One region of the Arthrobacter sp. TMT4-20 genome, then DNA from elsewhere that is predicted to be linked to it. Evidence: riboswitches for the same ligand, from Rfam matches in the RefSeq annotation. Region 1 holds a riboswitch; each other region holds the start of a gene.
The links. Region 1 has a riboswitch for cyclic di-AMP ahead of ACX80Z_RS14190 (M23 family metallopeptidase). Riboswitches for the same ligand answer to the same signal wherever they lie in the genome.
Positions count from the first base shown of each region.

Region 2: another riboswitch for cyclic di-AMP. It lies ahead of ACX80Z_RS10800 (LysM peptidoglycan-binding domain-containing protein); the one in region 1 lies ahead of ACX80Z_RS14190 (M23 family metallopeptidase).
Region 3: another riboswitch for cyclic di-AMP. It lies ahead of ACX80Z_RS12400 (M23 family metallopeptidase); the one in region 1 lies ahead of ACX80Z_RS14190 (M23 family metallopeptidase).

Region 1 covers NZ_JBTNDW010000017.1:23,471-28,591, forward strand. The annotation lists gene ACX80Z_RS14185 (NlpC/P60 family protein) at 1-720, opposite strand, end outside; cyclic di-AMP (ydaO/yuaA leader) riboswitch at 726-889, opposite strand; gene ACX80Z_RS14190 (M23 family metallopeptidase) at 1,015-1,815, opposite strand; cyclic di-AMP (ydaO/yuaA leader) riboswitch at 1,818-1,991, opposite strand; gene ACX80Z_RS14195 (metal-dependent transcriptional regulator) at 2,130-2,837, opposite strand; gene serC (phosphoserine transaminase) at 3,086-4,213, shown strand; gene ACX80Z_RS14205 (MFS transporter) at 4,261-5,121, opposite strand, start outside.
Region 2 covers NZ_JBTNDW010000010.1:1,336-6,456, reverse strand. The annotation lists gene ACX80Z_RS10815 (isopenicillin N synthase family dioxygenase) at 1-241, opposite strand, end outside; gene ACX80Z_RS10810 (universal stress protein) at 414-845, opposite strand; gene ACX80Z_RS10805 (VIT1/CCC1 transporter family protein) at 1,102-1,830, shown strand; cyclic di-AMP (ydaO/yuaA leader) riboswitch at 1,973-2,151, shown strand; gene ACX80Z_RS10800 (LysM peptidoglycan-binding domain-containing protein) at 2,154-3,053, shown strand; gene ACX80Z_RS10795 (DsbA family protein) at 3,215-3,955, shown strand; gene ACX80Z_RS10790 (cytochrome c biogenesis CcdA family protein) at 3,955-4,833, shown strand; gene ACX80Z_RS10785 (hypothetical protein) at 4,830-5,121, shown strand, end outside.
Region 3 covers NZ_JBTNDW010000012.1:40,576-45,696, reverse strand. The annotation lists gene ACX80Z_RS12410 (ABC transporter ATP-binding protein) at 1-781, shown strand, start outside; gene ACX80Z_RS12405 (siderophore-interacting protein) at 778-1,914, shown strand; cyclic di-AMP (ydaO/yuaA leader) riboswitch at 2,020-2,203, shown strand; gene ACX80Z_RS12400 (M23 family metallopeptidase) at 2,265-2,903, shown strand; gene ACX80Z_RS12395 (diacylglycerol/lipid kinase family protein) at 2,931-3,893, opposite strand; gene ACX80Z_RS12390 (SGNH/GDSL hydrolase family protein) at 4,002-4,772, shown strand; gene ACX80Z_RS12385 (MarR family winged helix-turn-helix transcriptional regulator) at 4,831-5,121, shown strand, end outside.

The DNA of each region.
Region 1 (5,121 bases):
GTGGCCGGCGGTGATTACCAGGTCGCCCGCCGCTGGAGAGCCAACAACTGATCCGAAGGCGAAGAAATCGCCAGGCGCAATGTCGCCAACGGACTTGCCGACGGAGCGAAGTGCCTTCTCAACCATGGCGGTGCAGTCCTGCCCGACACCGATCTGGGAGTAGGCGGATCCGACCAGACCAGCGGCGATGTTACCGGAAGGGGCAGCCTTGGGGGCTGGCTTTTCGGCTGCGGGCGTCTGGGCTGGCGCAGCTGGTGCGACTACTGCTTCTGCTGCGGGCGCCTCAACTGGCGCTGCCTCGACTGGCGCTGCTTCCTGCACGGCGGGCTCTGCCACCATTTCGGCTACCGGCTCAGCGGCGGGTGTTATTGGCTCGATGACGTCGGCCTGCACCTCGACGACTGGAGCAGCTACGGCGGCGGGCGTCGCCGACACGGCTGCACGCTCGAAGGTGATCTCGGCGGTGGCGGGAGCGCTTACGGCGTCAGCCGTAGCAGCAATCGAGATCAGGGGGGTGGAGAGCTGAACGACACGCTCGGACTCACCGAACCCGTGGGCTGGCAGTCCGGCGGTCAGGACGAGCCCTGACGCTGCGACGATGACTGCTGCCTGGCGGCCGACGGAACCAGCGTTCGAGGAGACGGCGCTTGAGATGGCTGTCAGGGGGCTGGTGTGCGTACGGGCGGCCCTGTGGCGGCCCAGAGAAGAGCTAGTTGACACGTTCGATTGCCTCTCCCAATTGCCTGCGAGGTGAGCTGTCGGATTCGGATGGGAGTCACCCGGCCCTCTGATTCCCAGTGGAATCAGACGACTTAACCCCAAGGATTTCTTGCGAAATCCACTAATTGGTTCCCCCGCCTCTGCCATGCGAATTGTGCGAACGGAACCTCAGGCAGTGGCAGAGCTAGGCGATCTGCTCGAGGGTGCCAAACCTATTAGAATTTGGCACGAGATCGACGGTACATGAGATTGACCGCAATGTCACATTCCGGTCACGAAACGGTGTGTCCTTGGTTACAGCCAGCCCATGGGGTCCACGGCCTGACCGTCAACCATCACTTCAAAATGCAGGTGGCAGCCGGTGGATGCACCGGTACTACCGCTCTGGGCGACGACCTCACCGCGGTCCACTGACTGCCCCTCCTGGACATTGCTGGACGAGAGATGGTTGTACGTGGATTCGAGCCCGTTGCCGTGATCGATGACCACGCGGTTTCCACCGCCATAGGGGTGCCAGCTGGCAAAGGTGACAGTGCCGGACGCTGCCGCGAACACTTCAGTGCCGCACGAGCTGCTGAAGTCCTGACCTGAGTGGAGTTCCCCACCCAGGCCGGTAATCGGGCTGACCCGGTAACCGAACGGGGACGTGACAATCAGCTTGTCCATGGGAGCTGACAGGGAGCCGCGGGCCGCTGCAGGTACAGCCGCTGAGTCTGCAGCGGTCATGATCTCGCTGAGCTTGGCGTCTGCGTCGAAGGTGCTCTGCAATGCGGTGCGGCTGAAGTCGACCAGCGCCGCGTCGGGAACGCTGATTTCCCGGGGCGCAACAGTCGCCTGCACGGTGGGCGCAACGGTTACGGCGGCCGCATTGTCGTCCTGCGGGGCCGTCCCCGCGGTGGTGGGTAGCGTAACGGTCAGCACCAGCCCGGACGCGGCGGCGGCGATGGCGAATTTTTGGCTCATCCCGGTGAGCGAAAAGTCGCCCCTGACCCGGGTTGCTCGTCGTCGTCGTTCGAGTCGTTGCGCGTCCCGAGGACGCACGGCAGGTACTGGGGCGCCGGCACGGCGGCGTCCCGAAGCATGGTGCTTCGACAAAGGGTCCCTTTCGTATATGCCTGCGAAGTTAGCTGTCGGATTCGAGTTCGGGAAGAAACTCGGCCCTGACCGGTCCGCCGAAGCAGCACCGCGTCCGGACTTCACCCCAAGGCGGCTTATCAGCCGCCGTCTGATGGGTCCTCCGCCCCTGTCACGGGTCTCAGCATCCAAATCCGCTGACAGGGTTAGGCGTGCGGTTTAGATAACGCTGATGTATCAACGTCAGCTTTCCATCATCCACGACCATAAGCAAAAGAGATACGTTCGTTATCTTTTCCTGTGGATAATTTGCGGCAATATTGTGCCGTGGAGGTTTAGAGAGCCGGCCCGGCGACCGACACGAACACGTGTGCGGCGACCTCCGGCGGGAGCTCCAGCGCGCCCTCGATACCCTCGACCCTGACCGACACATAGTCGCCGGCCGCCTGCACGCCGATGACCGTTCCGGGCCGCAACCCACCCTCATCGAGTTGGGAGAGCAGTTCCGGGTCCACCTGAATGGGCTCGGCCAACCGGATAAGGGTAATCACTGACCCCTGAGGATTGGCGCCGATCACCGACAGGAGGCTGCGGACACCGTCGGTGAAGCCTTGGGTTGGCGGGCCGCCCAGGGCCTCAAGCCCCGGAATAGGGTTGCCGTATGGAGACTCGGTGGGCTTTCCCAGCAGCTCGTACAACCGCTGTTCAACCCGCTCGCTCATCACGTGCTCCCAGCGGCAGGCCTCTTCGTGGACATAAGCCCAATCCAGGCCAATCACGTCGGAGAGGAGACGTTCGGCGAGGCGGTGCTTGCGCATCACCCCGATGGCGCGACGGCGGCCAAGGTCAGTGAATTCGAGGTGGCGATCGCCCGAGACGATCACCAGCCCGTCGCGCTCCATCCGGCCGATGGTCTGGGAGACGGTGGGACCGGAATGACGGAGCCGTTCAGCGATCCGGGCGCGGAGGGCAACAATGTTTTCCTCCTCCAGTTCCAGGATGGTCCGCAGATACATCTCAGTGGTATCGATGAGGTCCGTCATGCGGTTCAGCTCCTAGGCACTGGTGCGGGATGGAACAGCGGGCAGCTTTCGCGGTGGGAGCGCGGCACATATCGCCAGCGCCGAACACAAGTTCTACGCTCACCAAGGTTAACCCATTTACCGGAGGCCGCGGCAATCAGCGGCAACCGGGTGCCCGGTCGGGGCATGTTCACAAATGCCGCCGGGGCCGGGTAGTGCGGCAGAATGTATCCCGTCTTGTGTCGCACGCTTACCCCCTTGGAGAGACCATGAGCATTTCCCCGGACCAATTGATCCCCGCTGGCCTCCTTCCCGCCGACGGGCGTTTCGGAGCAGGCCCGTCGAAGGTGCGCGACGAGCAGATGGAGGCCCTCGCGCAGGCCGGACGGACCCTGCTTGGCACGTCCCACCGTCAGGCGCCGGTGCGCAACCTTGTCGGTTCGGTCCGGGAAGGCCTGAGCCAGCTGTTCAACGCGCCGGCCGGCTACGAGGTGGTGCTGGGCGTTGGTGGGTCAACAGCGTTCTGGGATGTGGCATCCTTCGGGCTGGTGCAGGACAAGGCCCAGCACCTGTCGTTCGGGGAATTCGGGGCGAAGTTCGCTTCCGCCACCAACAAGGCGCCCTTCCTCCAGGCATCCTCGGTGATCACCTCGGCCCCGGGGACGCGCCCCACCCCTGAAGCGGAAACAGGCGTGGACGTCTACGCCTGGCCGCAGAACGAGACCTCCACCGGTGTGGCAGCACCGGTGCACCGGGTCGACGGCGCCGCACCGGATGCCTTGGTCCTCATCGACGCGACGTCGGCCGCCGGCGGTCTGGACGTGGATGTCAGTGGGTCCGATGTCTACTATTTCGCTCCCCAGAAAAACTTCGCGTCCGACGGCGGCCTGTGGCTTGGCCTGTTCTCGCCGGCCGCGCTGGAGCGCGCAGCCCGGATCGCGGCGACCGACCGCTGGATCCCTGATTTCCTGAACCTCCAGACGGCCATCGACAACTCTTTACTCAACCAGACCTACAACACCCCGTCCCTGGCCACCCTGGTGACTCTCAACGCCCAGGTCGAATGGTTGAACCAGAGCGGCGGTCTCGAGTTCGCTGCGGCCCGCACCGCGGAGTCCGCGGGGCGGGTCTACCAGTGGGCGGAAGCGTCCGACGTCGCCACCCCCTTCGTCACCCGCGCCGAGGACCGCTCCAATGTCATTACGACCATCGACTTCGACGACTCCGTTGACGCTGCGTCACTCGCGAAGGTGTTGCGCGCCAACGGCATTGTCGACGTCGAGCCGTACCGGAAGCTGGGCCGGAACCAGCTGCGCATCGCGACGTTCGTCTCGATTGAACCGGACGATATTTCAGCCCTGCTGGCCTGCATCGACTTCGTGATCGGCGGACGCTAGCCCTCCGCCGCCCCTAAGATCCCAAAAGCCTGTGGCTGGACCGGATCTTAGGGATCGGTGAGAGGTTTGCCGAAGTCAGTTTCAATCCGCAGCCGACGCCGCGGGGCCGGATCGTAGCGAAGCCGTAGATGGTGGGCCCGCCAGGCCCAGATCATTCCCGCCAGCGCCGCAATGATGCCGGCCGCTGCGGCGACGGCGAGGCTCCACCGTGGACCAAAAGTGTTGGAGACCAGGCCGACGATTGGTGCGCCGAGCGGTGTGCCGCCGAGGAAAATGGCGAAATACAGCGCCATGACCCTGCCGCGCATCACCTGCTCGGTGGTGGTCTGGACGTACGCATTGGCACTGGTCATGAGTGTCAGCGCGAACAGGCCCACCGGGATCAGGGTGAGACCGAACAGCCAGACCGTGGGCGCCAGCGCTGCTGCGGCACAGGCGACCCCGAAAGCTGCTGCCGCCCCGTAAATGAACCGTAGCCTCGGTTTGCTGCGGCGGGCCGAGAGCAGAGCGCCCGCTACCGAGCCGACGGCCATCACCGATGACAGCACGCCGAACACTCCGGCGCCACTGTTGAACTCGGTGCGTGCCATCGCCGCGATGTAGACGGCAAAGTTGAGTCCGAAGGTGCCGACGATGAAGATCGCGAGCATCACCATCATCAGGTCGGGCCGGTTACGCACATATCTGAAGCCCTCCCGAATCCGGCCCTTGCCCGGCGGAGACTTCTCCAGGACTCGCAACTCGGACCGTCTGATGGTCATCAGCACAAAGATCATGGCGCCGAACGTGAGCGCGTTGATCATGAATACCCAGCCGGGGCCCACCGCCACGGTGAGCAGACCCGCCACCGCTGGGCCAACCATCCGCGCACCGTTGAAAGAGGCGCTATTCAAAGCGACTGCGTTGGG
Region 2 (5,121 bases), on a different contig from region 1:
CACGAAACTGGGGGCTATGAACGTTCTCCAGCTCCAGTTTTTGCTCCTCCGACAAGTCGAAGAAGCGTCTGGAGGTAGCGAGCATGGCGTTAGTGAGCTCCTGCGGGATGCCATGACCTGCCAGGTACAGGAATCCGACCTCGTGCATCGCATTGCGCAGATCGTCCCGGAAGTCCGATGCCTCCTCGGGCCCTGCGTTCAGCTGAGAGTAATCCAGGACGGGCAGTGATTCGAGTGACAAGTTCTTATAGTCCTTTACAACGCGTTTCGGAAACCGAAGTCCGTATCCGCTTCAATGTTACGACTCAAGCCGAAGAGACGAACGATCCCGTTGCGAAGTATGTCGATCTGACTTTGTCGCCGCGCGCAGTCCTCGTTTCAGCCCAGGCCGCAGCTTGGGAGCTGCAGTGAAATCAGGAGGCGGTCTTCACGACGAGCACGTCACAGGGTGCGTTATGTACGACACTCCACGCAACGCTTCCCAGAACCCGTCGAAGCCCCTTCATTCCCACGTTACCTACCACCAGCAATTGGGCACCGACACGCTCGGCTTCCTCGATGAGGACATCCTGCGGCTTGCCCCGCCCCGCAGCGGGGCGCACCTTCACGGAAGGGTGTTGTTCTCGCAGTTTCACTGCAACCTGCTCGGCCAACTTGAGAGCCTGCTCAGCATCATCCAGTATCCAAGTGTCGTTGCCGATATGGACAACTTCCGTGTTACCCGTAATGTGCGCGCTGACCACCACAAGTTCTGCATCGAGGCCTTCGGCAAGAGTCGCGGCGCGCGAGGCTGCCTTGTACGCGGTCTCGCTTCCATCCACACCAACAATCACACTTCCGGTCATGACGTTTCCTCCTCGAACTTCGAACCGCAATTGCGGTATGTGGTGCCTACTTGGTTCGCTTACCTTACTCGGTCAAAGAATCCCATGCCTCTTCGCCGGCGCCCGGAACAAAACGGCCGGCGCGGTGACTATTGCAAGCCCCTTTCAGCGCCGCAGTGAATCACAGCGAATTCCGTCGAGGTCACCCGAATCGGAATCCCGACAGGAGAGTCGATCCTTACTGGTGTACTGGCTCGTGGAGGCCTAGATTACGGGAATGACTAGTTCTCCCGTACCAGGCACGCATAGTGACGAACCCCATGACAACACCATCCATGGCAGGCTCAATTGGCTTCGAGCGGGTGTGCTTGGAGCCAATGATGGGATTGTCTCGGTCGCTGCCCTCGTCGTCGGAGTTGCGGGAGCGACAACGGCAACCCCCGTGATTCTTGCCGCTGGCATTGCCGGTCTTGTCGGCGGCGCGATATCCATGGCCCTCGGAGAGTATGTGTCCGTGAGTAGTCAGAAAGACAGCCAGCAGGCCCTCATCGCCAAGGAACGCCTTGAGCTTGAAACCGAGCCTGAAGCGGAACTTGCGGAGCTGGCCGGAATCTACGAATCGAAGGGGCTTAGCCGGGACACAGCCCATCAGGTGGCAGTGGAACTCACCAAACACGATGCCCTGGGGGCCCATCTCGAAGCTGAACTCGGATTGCGCGAGGACGCCGTGGCGAGCCCGCTAGCTGCTGCGGCCGCATCTGCGCTGGCCTTCACCCTTGGCGCGATCCTCCCCCTGCTGACGATTCTTCTGTTTCCAGAGGAAACTCGTGTCCTCGCGACCTTCGTCGCAGTCCTGATTGCCCTCGCCGTAACCGGCTACGGCAGCGCACGGATTGGCGGCAACCCGGCGACGCGCCCGACCGTAAGGATCGTTCTTGGCGGCGCGCTGGCATTGGCAGCCACTTTCCTTATCGGGTCACTCCTGGGCACCACGGGAGTGGTCTGACGCTCCACTGATGCCTGGGAATCGCTCTCTCTTCATTGAGGTTGCCAACCAGGGAGGCGCCGTCAGTGTAAATGTTTGTACATTTAGTTTTTCCGAGTAGGTTTAATACAGTGCCCCACTGAAGGTGGGGCTTATCGAGGCCTTTTACCGAACCCAGCCAAAGGCCTTGGTCCTTTAGATAGGAAGGCTGGGGCGGGGAAACCATAGGTGGGTTCTTTAGGAACCCTTGGGGTGAAGCCGGGCGGGGCGTTTGTCCTCGTGCGGCCGGGTGTCTCCCATCCGAATCCGACAGCTCACCTCGTAGGTATAGGGAGAGATTATTCATGTCATCAAATACTGTGCGCGCCCGACATCGCGCCGATACGAAAAGCCGTTCGATTCTTCTCCTCAGCAGGCAAGCCGTCCTGCCTCAGGGGGGACCCAAGATCGCCGCGCTTGTGGTTGCTTCCGGAATGCTTGCGGCGGGAGCAAGCCCCGCCCACGCTTCGGCGATCGCCCACCCGGCGCAGGATCACACCGTTTCATCGTTCTCATCGGCTGCTTCAACAGTCGAAGTGGAGGCGAGCCCCACCAATCAAGGCACTGCGTACACCGTGAAGTCAGGTGATTCGCTGGGCGCTATCAGCGTTCAGACAGGTGTGGCGTTGCACAAGCTGCTGAGCCTAAACCAGCTCACCGTCACGTCAATCATCTACCCGGGAAACACCATCGTGCTGTCCGAGGAGTCGAATGCCGTGACTGCTGCACCGGTTGCCTCTGGCTCCGCAGCCTCGTCATCAGCGGTTTCCGACTTTAGCGTGAGTACACAAAGTGCATCGATCAGTCCCCTGAGTAACCGGGTGAGCAGCGAGTCAGGAAATATCTGGGATTCCTCGGACGCTCCCCAGAGCGGTACTGCCAACAGCCGTATTCTTGCCTTCGCCAACACGCAGTTGGGCGCTATTCAGGACTGCACCGTCCTGGGCGAAGGGGCATTGCGAGCCGCCGGGGTGATGGGGGTGGGAGACGAGTCCCCTGAGTCCTTGATGGCCTTCGCTACTCCGGTATCAGATCCCCAGCCCGGCGACTTCGTCTACTACGCCGACGGCGGGATGGGCTTTTCACACAACGCCGTCTACCTCGGCGACGGACGAGCCATCCACAGCGGCTGGAACGGTAACCAGACCGTTGAGGAATCCGTCAATGTGGGTTCCGGTCCTGTCTATTACCGGGTCAACATCTAGTTATCCAACGCCGCTGGTGGGGCTCTGACCTCGCTGACAGCGGTGTTTCTCGGACGCGCCCGGACACCAGATCCGACAAACAGGGATCTGGTGTCCGGGTGAATCCCCCTTTTCCGTCCCCTTGTGCCTTCCCATGGGGCGCACGACGCCAGGAGTAATGAATGCCACAAGAATCTGATCAACGAACCGCGGGTGTTCGATCGGCCACCCTCATTGCTGCCCTGCTTGTCGCCGCGCTCATCCTGATTATTGGCTTGATCGCTTCCCAGCGAGCCTCCTCACCCGCTTCTGATGGATCAGGAACAGACGTCGCAGAGGAATCCGGCGGCCGGGAGGAAGAGAAGTTCGATTTATCCCGGCGCATCGCCGACGACCCGTTAGCAATGGGTGAGGTCGACGCCCCCGTTGTTCTGGTCGAATACGCCGATTACAGATGCCCGTTCTGCGGGGTTTTCTCTCGCGAGACATTGCCGGCGTTGGTCGAGCAGTATGTTGCTAGCGGAGAACTAAGGATTGAGTGGCGAGATTTACCTGTTTTCGGAACTGAGTCTCTTGATGCTGCAGTTGCCGGCCGGGCAGCAGGGGAACAGGATAGGTTCTGGGAGTTCAATAAAGCCGTCTTCGCTGCGGCCCCCGACCGCGGACACATCAGCCTCCCGCGCGAGGAGCTGATCCGCATCGCAGAAGAAGTTGGGGTAGCCGACATCACGGCGTTCACAGCGGATCTGGACTCGGAGGAGCTCAATCAGGCTGTTCAAACCGACGCTGAGGAAGCCGCAGCCCTGGGAGCTACCGGAACACCCTTGTTTCTGGTGAACGACATCCCCATCTCGGGCGCCCAACCGGTAGAAGTATTTGAACAAGCCATTGAGACTGTGCTGGCAGAAACCAGTCTCCAGTAATGCTAATCGGGTACAGCGGGGCGTTCCTCGGTGGTCTCCTCACCCTCCTCAGTCCGTGCTCAGCATTGTTGCTGCCAGCATTCTTCGCGTATGCCTTCAGCACAAAACGGCAACTGGTCGGCCGGACCATGCTCTTCTACGCAGGATTGTTGTGCACCCTCGTACCCCTGGGGGTCTTCGCTGGCACCCTGGGGTCCCTCGTCACCACTGACAGACACATTCTCATCGGGCTCGCAGCCGCCCTCATGATCGTTTTGGGTCTCATTCAGATCCTCGGTGTCCGCCTACCGGCATTCATCCGCACCCGGTCCGCGACTGTCGGTTCCGGCAGTTCCGTCTTCGTCCTCGGATTGGCGTACGGGGTCGCAGGAGCCTGCACCGGACCCATCCTTGGGTCAATTCTTACCGTCGCCGCAGCTGGCAGCAACGCCGTCTACGGCGGAATTCTGCTCGCCATCTATGCACTGGGAATGGCAGTCCCGCTGTTCTTCCTCGCTGCGCTGTGGGACCGCCTCGGTGTTTCCGGACGTCGGTGGCTTCGTCCCCGCCCTGTAACCATCGGACGGTGGTCCAACACCTGGATTATGGTGATCTCTGGCTCCCTTTCAATCGGCATCGGAATCTTCCTCATCGCCACAGACGGAACAGCGAGTCTGGGTGGGATCCTTTCCGTTACCGACCAGTTCGCCCTCGAGAACGCGGTACGTACCTTCGCGGACTCAATCCCCGACGTAGCTGTCATGCTGTTAATTCTCATGCTCCTCACCGCAACCGGCGCCATCTACTTACGCCGGCGCAGCCACAGGTCATCAGCACCCCCGAATGACCCCGCATCACCAGAAGCGTCTTCGGATCAAGTGTCAAAGGAAGCTCCATGACTCCCCGCACCGAGAACCCCACGACCCAGCGACCCACTCTGCTCAACGCTCTTCTTCGGTGGCCCTTACGCCGGTGGATCGCCGTGTTATTCGGTGCGGTGGCGACCTTCCTGCTCGTAGCCATTCCGACCGATCTCATCGACACGCCATTATTCAGCCGTGAAGTTCCCCCCACCTGGTGGTCGGTGCCAGCGCTGATCATCTCCTCGGCGCTAAGCGGCCTGGTCCTCGGTACCTATATCGCCCAGGATCGGATTGTGGAATCTCCGCGGACCCGTTCGGGCATCG
Region 3 (5,121 bases), on a different contig from region 1:
CAACGCCTGCGGCAAGTCCACCCTGCTGCGCGGCCTGGCCCGCCTGCTGAAGCCATCGGCCGGCGTCGTCAACCTCGACGGCAAGGACATCCACTCGCTGTCCACCCGCACCGTCGCGCGGATCCTCGGGCTGCTCCCGCAAACACCGGTAGCCCCGGACGGGATCACCGTCGCCGACCTGGTGGGTCGCGGCCGCTACCCGCACCAGGGCTGGTTCCGGCAGTGGACCAACGACGACGACGTCGCCGTCGCCTCCGCCCTCCAAGCCACCGACACCCTTGAGCTCGCTGACCGCTTTGTCGATGAACTGTCCGGTGGGCAGCGGCAGCGGGTCTGGATCGCGATGGCCCTGGCCCAGCAAACCGACATCCTGCTGCTGGATGAACCCACCACCTTCCTCGACGTCACCCACCAGGTGGAAGTACTGGATCTGATCACCGACCTGAACCGGCGCGACGGCACCACGGTGGCCATCGTGCTCCACGACCTGAACCTCGCCGCACGCTACGCCGATCACCTCATCGCCATGAAGGACGGCCAGATCGCCGCGCAGGGCAGTCCCGCCAAGGTGGTGACTGAGGAGACCGTCACCTCGGTTTTCGGTCTGCAATGCCGCGTCATCCCGGACCCCGTATCCGGCACACCCATGGTGGTGCCGGTCGGCCGGCACCACTCAGGCGACGGAGCTACTCAGTCGTCACCCGAAACGTCCACCGGGCAGGGGTTCCTGCCTAACCCGCAGGACACGCTGTCCGCGCACCACCTGGAGGCAGCAACATGACCGAAGTCAGCAATCGCACGGCCCGACGGAGCGAGCGCGCATCCCAGCGCACCGATGGAACCGTTTCGGCGGTATCAGCCTTCGACGTCGTCGTCACCCGGGTGCAGCGCCTCAGCGACAACTTCCAACGCATCACCTTCGGCGGGTCCTGCCTGAGGGACTTCGGGGTGCAGGGGCCAACGCTCGACCTGCGGATCAAAGTCATGATCCCCGCCACCCGCGACGACGATGCCCCCCGCGTGAACATGCGGGAGCTCCTCGAGTCACCGCCCGAGGGCTCGGGCTGGTATCAGCGGTGGCTCGCGATGGACCCCGCCGAGCGCGGCGCCATGCGCACCTACACCGTCAGGGCGGCCCGGTGCGATGGCGACCAGCCAGAGATCGACGTCGACTTCGTGATGCACTTCGATGCTGAGGGGAACGGGGGGCCGGCGTCGCTGTGGGCCGCCGCCGCCACCCCCGGCGATCGGATCTGGCTGATCGGCCCGAACGTCCACGCCGCCACCTGCACCACCGCCGGCTCCTACGGCGGGATCGAGTGGCGTCCGGGGCTCGCCCAGCAGGTCCTCCTCGCTGGCGACGAGACAGCTGTCCCCGCCATCAGCGCCATTCTGGAGTCCCTCCCCGCCGACGTCGGCGGGCACGCCTTCCTTGAAGTGCCGGACCACGCAGACTTCCAGGCTGTGTCCACCACCTCAGCGGTGGAAATCATCTGGCTCGCCCGGGGGGAACGCCCCCACGGTGAACTGCTGGACGCGGCGGTCCGGGATACGGTTCGGGTGCCCGGCTGGGTGTCGCTGGCCGCGCCGTTCGCCGTCGGAGTCGATGCCAGCTCCCGCGCCGGGCTGACCCTCGCCGCCGCTGCCGCAGCCACAGCAGGCCCCGAGCCGGAAGAAGTGAACATTGACGAAACGATCCTGTGGGAAACCCCGCAGCGGCTGAACGCGTCAACGCTGAATTCCTCGCTGAACCCGGACCGGCCCTCCGGTGCGCTCCCGTTCTATGCCTGGATCGCGGGCGAGGCCGCGGTGGTCCGTGGGCTGCGGCGTTATCTGGTGCGCGACGTCGGGATTGACCGCAAGCAGGTGGCCTTCATGGGGTATTGGCGCAGGGGCCGATCCGAACTTGGCTAGTCGCCACGCCGTGATCTGTGTAACGAAATTATAACTTCTCGGCTAAGCGCCCTATTCTTATAGGGAGCCATCCGCATCATTGTGGCTCCCGGACTGCACGCCTAACCCTGTCAGCAGCCGGCCCCCAATTCACCGTGGCAGGGGTGGAGGACCCATCTTCGGCAGTTTTCTGCCTTGGGGTGCAGCCCTTCGCAAACCACTCTTCCGCTCACTGGAAGAGCAGCAGTGGGCCGAGTCAACTCTTGCTCGAATCCGACAGCTAACTTCACCGGCGTTGCAGAGAGGCTCCTGTTTTGCTCCAGCCGGTCACGTCCGGGCGCCGCCGCGCGTCCGCCCCGCCTAAGTCCACCTTGAAATCCAACCGCCGGTCAGCTGTGCTGGCCGTGGGAGTCCTCGCCGCAGCGGCGGGCCTCGTTCTCACCGCAGCCTTTCCCTCGCCGGAGGCTTCCCCCTCGGCAGCCCCTACCGCCGGAACCGGCCCCGCCGTAGCCGCACCGGTTACTGCTGACGCTGAAGCAGACATTGATTTCAGCAGGGAGTCCCCGCTCGCGACGGCCGCAACCCCGAAGGCCAAAACCACTGTCCTGTCCAGCGACGCGGCGGCGTTCACCACCCCGATCAAGGGTGCCGAAATTGCTTCGTCGTTCGGCTACCGGGTGAACCCGATGGGCGGGTACGGCGACGAGCTGCACACCGGGACCGACTACGCAGGGGCTTGCGGTACGCCGGTCCTCGCATCACGCGCGGGCACCGTGGTGGAATCCGGGTGGCATGCCTATGGTGGTGGCCAGCGGATCGTGGTGGACCACGGCGGGGGCCTCCAAACCTCGTACAACCATCTCAGTGTGCTCGGCGTGACCGTGGGTCAGAAAGTGGGCAAAGCCGAGGGCCTGGGCGCCGTCGGCAGCACCGGCAACTCCACCGGATGCCACCTCCACTTCGAGCTACTGGTCGACGGCGAAAAAGTCGATCCCCAGACCCGGCTCTAGCCCCGGCCCGGACCCGGCCCTCGCGGCTTAGGGCTCCGGGTGGGTGACGACTGCTGGATCCTTCTTGCCGTAAGGCATCCGCAGCCGCAACGAATTAGCGTCCACGCGCAGGGCCATGTGGGTGCCCTTGCCGAGGGGGTCGCCGTCGAGCTGGATTTCCTGCGGCTCGTCGAGCTGGATCTCGGCTTCCTTGCACTGGAAGTACTCGAGGGACGGGTCCTTGCCCTTTCCGCGGGCAAACAGCTTACCCACGACGCCGAACCAGCCGAGCCGGCCGGTGGGCGCCACGGTCATGATGTCCAGCAGGCCGTCGTCAATCTTGGCGCCGGGGAAAATCTCCAGCCCGCCCATGATCTTGCCGCAGTTGCCGCCCATCACGCTGCGCAGCCGACGCTCGATGACCTCGCCGCCGTCCAGTGTGATCCGGGTGCGTGCAGGCTTGCCGCTCAGGTTCCGGATGCCGGCGTCGACGTAGGCCAGCCAGCCCACCTTGTCTTTGAGGTCATCACGGGTGTCAGCCATGATCGACGCGTCAAACCCCAGCCCCGCCATCACCAGGAACACGTGCGAGTCCTGGGCGCGGTCAACCGTGACATGAACGACGTCAACGTTGCGTTCGGTGCCGAACAGGGCTGCCTTGGCGGCCTCCTCCGGATCGTCGACGGCGATGTCCAGGTTCCGGGCCAGCAGGTTGCCGGTGCCGAGCGGGATCAGCCCCAGTGCGACGCCGGTGCCGTTGACGACCTCGGCCACGCAGCGGACCGTTCCGTCACCGCCAGCGGCGATCACCACGTCCACGCCGGCATCGACGGCTTCCTGTGCCTGGCCACGGCCGGGGTCATCAACCGATGTCTCCAGGTACAGCACCTCGTCCCACCCCTCGGCAGCGCAGAGCTCCGAAACGATCGCACGAATATCAGCCCCGGTGTTCTTGACCGGGTTGATGATCAACGCGGCGCGCTTGGTCCGAGTGTCGGAGGGCTGGGTCATGATGTCCTTCTCAGGTTGTGGGGAGGGGAGCGGGGGTGCGCTGCAAAAAGTTATCAGTCTGCTTGCAATGCCACCTTATCGCGCGGCGGGAGCAGGTAGCCTCTTCTAGTGGAATTCTCTCAACGATATGTGGCCCTCGGTGATTCGTTTACGGAAGGCGTCGGCGACTGGCATGAAGTCAGCCCCAATGGGGTGCGGGGGTGGGCTGACCGGGTGGCCGAGCAACTGATCCTTGCCGACAGCTCCTGGGGATACGCGAATCTCGCCGTCCGCGGCAAGAAAGTGCGCCAGGTTCTCGACGAACAGGTTGACCGGGCACTGGCCCTGCAGCCCACGCTGATCACCATCTACGCGGGTGGCAACGACATTCTGCGGCCGCGGATCGACATTGACGCCCTGATGGCCGCCTACGACGACGGCGTGGCCCGCCTTGCAAGCTCGGGCGCCGCCGTGGTGCTGTTTACCGGTTTTGATTCGGTGGGGTCGGCGGTGTTCGGCAAGACCCGCGGGCGGACGGCCATCTATAACGAACTGGTCCGTGAAATTGCTGACCGGCACCACGCCGACGTGGTGGACTACTGGCGGTTCAGGGAGTTCCAGAATTGGGGCTATTGGGACACTGACCGGATGCACATGTCCGCCGCCGGACACACCCTCATGGCCAGGCGGGTGCTCGAAGTGTTGCGGGCCTCCCACGAGATCGACCTGCCCGAGCTGGAGGCCGCGCCGGCGTCGTCGCGGATAGATCAGCTACGAGCGGACGCCCAGTGGGCGCGCGACTATCTGTCGCCGTGGGTGGGGCGGCGCCTGCGCGGCGTGTCTTCGGGGGATGTGCTGACGGCCAAGTACCCGGAGCTCACCCGCCCGGCGTGGGCCTAGGGTCCCAGCCGGCCCGCGGGGCACCGCTGGCGAACGGTGTCTGTGCCAGAATGGCGGGATGAGTGGTGTCCGATGGCTGAATCCCGAGGAGCGGCAAGCCTGGCTTGCGCTCTACGCCGTCACCACCATGCTCCCTGGCACGCTGGACGCCCACCTGTTCCGGCAGGCCAAGATCACGCTGTTCGATTATCACGTCCTGGCGATGCTTTCCGAGACTGATGACCTCACCCTCGCGATGAGTGAACTTGCTGCCCGGTCGAATGCGTCACTGTCCCGCCTGAGCCATGTGGTGAAGAAACTTGAGCAGCGCGGCTGGGTGTCCCGGTGCCCCAGCGCCAGCGATGGTCGG